Regions from separate parts of the Rhizobium sp. BK275 genome, predicted to be linked through region 2. Evidence: riboswitches for the same ligand, from Rfam matches in the RefSeq annotation. Region 2 holds a riboswitch; each other region holds the start of a gene.
The links. A riboswitch is a leader RNA that binds a small molecule or an ion and turns the genes downstream of it on or off. The one in region 2 is predicted to bind thiamine pyrophosphate.
Positions count from the first base shown of each region.

Region 1: another riboswitch for thiamine pyrophosphate. It lies ahead of thiC (phosphomethylpyrimidine synthase ThiC); the one in region 2 lies ahead of thiM (hydroxyethylthiazole kinase).
Region 3: another riboswitch for thiamine pyrophosphate. It lies ahead of FHT82_RS19495 (YkoF family thiamine/hydroxymethylpyrimidine-binding protein); the one in region 2 lies ahead of thiM (hydroxyethylthiazole kinase).

Region 1 covers NZ_JACHZL010000001.1:50,089-52,347, forward strand. Annotated here, with positions in the region: gene thiC (phosphomethylpyrimidine synthase ThiC) at 1-978, opposite strand, end outside; TPP riboswitch at 1,071-1,203, opposite strand; gene FHT82_RS00225 (cold-shock protein) at 1,614-1,817, shown strand; gene FHT82_RS00230 (DUF2934 domain-containing protein) at 1,934-2,227, opposite strand.
Region 2 covers NZ_JACHZL010000005.1:307,292-309,550, forward strand. Annotated here, with positions in the region: gene FHT82_RS17810 (aldehyde dehydrogenase (NADP(+))) at 1-697, shown strand, start outside; TPP riboswitch at 861-959, shown strand; gene thiM (hydroxyethylthiazole kinase) at 1,011-1,811, shown strand; gene thiE (thiamine phosphate synthase) at 1,808-2,259, shown strand, end outside.
Region 3 covers NZ_JACHZL010000006.1:112,674-114,932, reverse strand. Annotated here, with positions in the region: gene FHT82_RS19500 (ABC transporter permease) at 1-537, opposite strand, end outside; gene FHT82_RS19495 (YkoF family thiamine/hydroxymethylpyrimidine-binding protein) at 552-1,160, opposite strand; TPP riboswitch at 1,150-1,264, opposite strand; gene FHT82_RS19490 (NAD(P)H-dependent oxidoreductase) at 1,454-2,029, opposite strand; gene soxR (redox-sensitive transcriptional activator SoxR) at 2,111-2,259, shown strand, end outside.

The DNA of each region.
Region 1 (2,259 bases), on a different contig from region 2:
GGTGACGCGGTTGACAGTCAGCGGGATGTAATGCAGCCGCACGCCGGCATGGATGGTGAAATAATCGACCCCCTGCTCGGCCTGCTCGATCAGCGTGTCGCGATAGACCTCCCAAGAGAGGTTCTCGGCGATCCCATCGACCTTCTCCAGCGCCTGATAGAGCGGTACCGTGCCGATCGGAAGCGGCGAGTTGCGGATGATCCACTCGCGGATGTTGTGAATGTTGCGGCCGGTCGACAGGTCCATGACGGTGTCGGCGCCCCAGCGAGCCGCCCAAACCATCTTCTCGACTTCCTCTGCCATAGAGGAGGTGACGGCGGAATTGCCGATATTGGCATTGATCTTCACCAGGAAATTCCGGCCGATGATCATCGGCTCGCTTTCCGGGTGATTGATATTGGCCGGGATGATCGCGCGGCCGGCTGCGACCTCCTGACGGACGAATTCCGGGGTCACATGATCCGGAATATGGGCGCCGAAACTTTCGCCATCGCGAATTATGGCTTCGACCTTCGCTTTGCGGCCAAGGTTTTCGCGGATGGCGATGAACTCCATTTCCGGCGTGATGATGCCGGCGCGCGCATAGGCAAGCTGGGTGACCGCCTTGCCGTCTCTGGCACGTAGCGGCTGACGTTTGGCAGGAAATTGCGGTGTCAACCGCTCGCCGGTAACAAAGCCATTGTCTTCGGGGCGCAGATGGCGGCCTTCATAGGCCTCGACATCGCCGCGCGCGAGTACCCAGTTGCGGCGAAGCTGTGACAGGCCCCGCTCGATGCGGATATCTGCTCCGTCGGCGGTATAAGGGCCGGAGGAATCGTAGACGACAACAGGCGGCTCGCCCGATGTCGGATGCACGCTGATCTCGCGCATCGGCACGCGGATGTCGGCGTGAATATCCCCCGCGACATGGACTTTCCGCGACGCCGGCAGCGGGCCGGTGGTAACGGTCGGAGTGAGGTTTTTTGCGGCAATGGTCATGGTTTGAGGCTCCAAGTTGGTGTTGGAGACCCAGTCAATCAGCCGGAATGATGGAAAGACGCCGGCATGGATTCTACGCGTGAATCCAAAGTCTTCGAGCGCTTGCACCGTCCCTACGCCAGTATGAACTGGATCAGGTTCAACGGGTCACTGCGCCCACAATCGGCAAAGCCGTATTGCCTAGCAGTATCTCAGCCCCTTGCCGGGACACCCCTGGTGAATGTCGCAAAGACTATGTGCTCGGCCGAGTTCATGTCAACCCGGAACTGCGGAACTTCGGGCAAACCAGCACGCAGGGTGAACCGCACCGAGCTTGCCCTGAGAGCAATAATATACGACAAGCGCGATCCGCATAACGCAACCCGGAAGCCTTTCGGCGCCCCTCTAATGAAGGGCGATTAATACGAACGCGCGTGGGACGCACGACCAGACACGACACGAGGTTTAGGAACGTTCTCTGCCAGCCAAAGAGGCTCTATCCAACCTCCAGCTCATGCAAACACATGCCAGCACCAGAGCGTGCTGGCTAAGGCCGGTCGTTGTTTCCCATTCGCTCCCGGTAGATCGGGTTGATCGCGCGACAGCTGATCGCTAGATTGCCGGCGCGATTAAACCGCAAGCACACGAGGATTCTCATGCCGACTGGCAAAGTAAAGTTTTTCAACAACGACAAGGGTTTCGGCTTTATCACGCCTGACGACGGCGGAGCTGATGTTTTCGTGCACGTATCCGCATTGCAATACGGTGGTACACTGAAGGAAGGCCAGAACGTGTCCTTCGATATCGGCCAGGATCGGAAGACAGGCAAGTCAAAGGCCGAAAACGTCAGACCGCTCTAAACCGCACGGGATCTCCTTTTCGACAATCAGAATTCATCGCAGGGCGCTCATCGAGGGCGCCCCGCTCTTTCAATCCCATTCAACCAAGTCGAATGGGCCGCCAGGAAGCAGCCCAGTTAGTGCTTGGTAACGCCTGTGGCAATCTTAGTTGACTTCGGCGGCGGAGCCGTCGTCGGAACGCTCTGGGCGCCGCCCTTGGACTTGCCTGCTGCTTTTACCTTAGGGGCTACGTCCGCCTCCCCAGCCTTCTTCGACCGGGGTTTCTTGACCGGCTGACCACCGGTCTCGGTGCTCGCGGCGATTTCCTGAAACGCCTGCAGCCAGTGCTTCATGTCCTCCCCGTGAGGCCGACCCTCCTGCTCCCAGATCTCATAGGCGCGTTGTCTGAGACGGTCTTCGTTCATTGCCATCCGTTCCTCCCTGAGCTAGACCTTAAGACCAC
Region 2 (2,259 bases):
CAACGCGCTGAAAAGCCGCGCGGCGGAGATTGCAACGACTTTCGTAAACTCGCTTGTCCTCGGTGCCGGACAGTTCTGCACCAATCCCGGCCTCATTCTCGCCGTCGACAGCGAAGGCCTGGACACCTTCATTGCCAAGGCGCGGGAGCTTCTCCCCGATGTCAGCGCCCAGACGATGCTGACAGGCTCCATCGCCAAGGCATTCTGCGATGGCGTTGCCCGGCTGGAGAAGCATCCCGAAGTCCGGCTCGTTGCCAATGGCAAGCCCGGCAGCGAATTCGAAGGCGCGGCCGCTCTCTTCGAGACGACGGCTGCGGCATTCCTCGCGCATCACGAGCTGCAGGACGAGGTCTTCGGTGCGGCCGGCCTTATCGTGCGGTGCCGCGATCTCACAGAACTCGAACGCGTCCTCGATGGCCTCGAAGGGCAGCTGACCGTCGCCCTCCACATCGCCAGCGAAGACGAGCCGGAAGCAAAGCGCCTCGTTCCCAAGCTGGAAATGCTCGCCGGACGCCTGCTCGTGAACGGCTTCGGAACCGGTGTCGAGGTCTCGCCCGCCATGGTGCATGGCGGCCCCTACCCGGCAACCGCCGACGGCAGGTCGACATCGGTCGGGACGCTGGCGATCTACAGGTTCCTGCGGCCAGTTTCCTATCAGGATTTCACCGCAAACCTGCTTCCAGCGCCGCTGCGTTGATTGGATCGGGGCTTGCCAAGCTCAAAACGCGGGGTCTTTTAAGGAGACCATACGAGAAGTTGGCAAGCTCCAACCCAGAACGATGGTGCCGGGAGTGATCCTCCTTCACAGAACCGTTATTTTGCCAGTGACAGCGGCACCATTCTCTGCAAGAAAGAGTGCCGTTGAGAGACAGGGGCGCCCATTCGCAAGAATGGGCTGAGAAGCACCCTTCGAACCTGAACCGGATAATGCCGGCGGAGGGAGTCGCTCGGGTCGCCATCTGCTTCATCGCATGATCGTTCCCGCGCCTGCCCCGCCTGAAAGGGGTACTATGGAGAACAAGACACCCGGAGCACTGTTGACGGCGATGCGGGCGAAGCCACCGCTCGTACAGTGCATCACCAATTATGTCGCCATGAACATCGCCGCCAATGTGGTGCTTGCGGCCGGGGCGTCGCCTGCCATGGTTCACGCCGCCGAGGAGGCCGGAGAATTTGCTGCGATCGCTGGCGCCTTGACCGTCAATATCGGCACGCTCTCCACCCAATGGATCGACGGCATGCAGGCAGCGGCAACGGCTGCGAACGCAGGCGGCAGGCCGTGGGTTCTCGATCCGGTCGCCCATTACGCGACTTCCTTCCGCCGCAAGGCGGTTGCCGATCTGCTGGCGCTTCGCCCGACGATCATTCGCGGCAATGCCTCGGAAATCATCGCACTTGCCGGCGGCGAAAGCCGTGGCCAGGGCGTCGACAGCCGTGACCCCGTTGAGCGGGCCGAGGCTTCTGCCCGGTTGCTCGCTGAACGGTATGGCGCAGTCGTCGCTGTCACCGGGGTCGTTGATTTCGTGACTGACGGCGCACAAGCGCTGCGCATCGAAGGCGGTTCGCCGCTAATGCCGCAGGTCACCGCACTCGGCTGCTCGCTGACCTGCCTCACCGGCGCCTTTGCCGCAACCATTGTCGACGATCCCTTTGCAGGCACAGTTGCGGCACTCGCCACCTTCGCGGTTGCCGGCGAAGAGGCGGCGAAAGATGCAGCCGGCCCGGGCTCCTTCTCCTGGCGCTTCCTCGATGCGCTCGCCGCGCTTGATGGCTCGACACTGGATGCAAGAACCAGGATCAATGCCGCATGAAACGCTTTGACCTCTCCCTCTATCTGGTCCTGGATCCCGATCTTTGCGCCGGTATCGGCATGGCCGAGACGACGCGGCTTGCCGTCGCAGGCGGCGCGACCATGGTGCAGCTTCGCGACAAGCACGGCGGAACGGCAAGAATGGTGGAAACCGGTCTTGTCCTGAAAGAGATACTGAAAGGCACAGGCGCGCTGCTGATTGTCAATGACGATGTGGAAGCGGCCGTTGCAATCGGCGCCGACGGGCTGCATATCGGACAGGACGATACGGGGCCAGCCGCCGCACGTTCGATGATCGGCCCGGACATGATCCTTGGCCTGTCGGTGGAAACCGAAGCTCTGGCAGCGGCAATCGACCCTGGTATCGTCGATTATGCCGGTATCGGACCGGTCTTTGCCACCCAAACCAAGACGGACCACAAGCAGCCGATCGGTTTTGACGGGCTGGC
Region 3 (2,259 bases), on a different contig from region 2:
GGAAGGGAGCCTTGCCAGGCAGAAGATGCGCCAGCGGCTCGCCTTCATGGAACTCAAAAGCTCGGCAATATCCCCGTCCGTCGATTCATAGCCCTGCAGCAGGGCGACCAGCAACGGAAAGAAGGTGACGAGCGCGACGAGCAGAAGTTTCGGCAGCAGCCCGAAACCGAACCAAAGCACGACCAGGGGCGCAATCGCGACCAGTGGCAGCGTCTGGCTGACGATGAAGAGCGGCAGCAGCGCGCGGCGCATGAAGGGTACGAAATCCATCAGCACCGACGAGACGAAGGCAAAGACCAGCGACAGGGCAAAACCGCCGAGCGTTGCGCTGAGCGTCGGCCAGGTATTGTCGAGCAGCGCCTGCCTGTTCAGCCAGCCCTGCGTCAGGACGCGTGAAGGCGAGGGCAGGATGGAGGGTTTGATGCCGGAGAGATCGACATAGAGTTCCCAGGCAGCCAGGAAGGCAAACACGGCAAGAATGGCAGGCAAGGCCCGCCTCAATGCCGTGAATGTCGAATCCGATTTCGATAAGGTCATCGCCGTCAAGCGTCTCAGGCTTTGCTCGGGCTGTTCGCGGAGACCGTGATATCCAGCGTCACGTGGCCTTCGGGATCGCCGAAGCGATAGAAGGCTTGGTGAATGGTCGCGAAGATCGCGCCGGCATCGCCGCGCAGCTTGGTGCAGAAATTCTTGGAGCGGTCGAATGTGCCCGAACGCTTCAGGAAATCGATGCAGCCATAGATCTCGTCCATATGCGTGCCCGTTCCCATAACATAGAGAGAAACCTGGGCTGCCGTCGCCTGGCCGGTCCGTTTCGTATCCCTGGCTGCCGTGATCGCCGCCTCGACGCGCTCGGCAAGCGGTTCGGACCGGCTAGAGGGCAGGCTGGCGCCGCAGATCGCATCATCCGGTTCGCCGGGGCAGCCACGCGAGATGGCGGCGGACAATACGCAGTGCTCGCCGCTTGCGGCAGCCGAAACGAACAGGTCGCGCATGGCGGCAAACAGCACGTCGGGCGGACCGACCATCAGCGTGGAGATATCGTCGGTTTCGATGCGAAGCCGATCGCGATAGGGCTCAAGAGCCTTGATCGCGTCAAGGATGATGCCGACGAAATTGCCGGACATCGGATACAGGGACACTTGCGCGCCGGAAAACACTTGGACCTCGCTCCGCTGGCATTACCCAGATCAGCTTTGAAGGGTCCGGAGGCATGCGCCTCACATCTCAGCCCCGGCAATTCGGAGCTCCCCCGTGAATTGTGGCGGAAACTATCACCGGGTTTGCGATACTGCAACCGCAAAATTCCTACCGGCTATACGGTCGGTATAAAGGTGATGGCTGTTTGGAAGCAACTGTTAGGTGTCAGAGGAGGGAAGCACCCGGACGGAGGCCCTGTCCGGGTGTCCAGCCGGTTCCGTACCTGCCAGAAACGGAACCGGATGTCGTTGTCTCAGGCGGCTACGCCGGCATAGGGAGTGTCGCTGCGGGCGGTGATCAGCGCCTCGGTCCACCATTGCAACTGGGCCATCATTCTCGATAGCCGGCGCAACGCATCCTGCGGATCCTGCAGCCGGCCTTCATTATCGAAACGACGCCAGGGGGAGTTGAAGCTCACCGCGTCGCAGATCGTGACGGCATGGAGTTCGGCGAAGACGAGGCGGAGCTGTTCAACTGCCCGTAATCCGGCGGAGACGCCGCCATAGCAGACAAAGGCAATCGGCTTGCCGTGCCAGGGCTCGATGAAGAGATCGATGAGGAATTTCAGTGAGGCGGTGAAACTGTGGTTATATTCCGGCGTGACGAGGATGAAGCCATCGGCCTGATGGAGCCTGTCCGCAAGCCGTCTTGCCTCCGGATGATGCGGCGCATGCTCTCGCGGCAACGAAAATGCCAGCGGATCGATGATGTCGATTTTGAATTGCGGAAAGCGGGCCAGCTCTCTTTCGAGCCATTTCACCACCCTGTCGCAGATGCGTCCCTCGCGCGTGCTGCCGTAGATGACGGCAAGCCTCATGGGTTTCTGCATGCATTGCTCCTTCTCGTATCGGCTTTACGGCCTCGGGAGCGCAGTCTATAGAACCTCAACTAACATTGAGGTCAATAGGCCATGCAGCAGAATTCGACATTCTCGTTGAGCAAGCTCCTGACGGTGGGTGAGGTGGCAGAGCGAAGCGGGCTTGCGGTTTCTGCCCTGCATTTCTACGAGACGAAGGGGCTGATCTCCAGCATCCGCACCCGCGGCAACCAGCGCCGCTA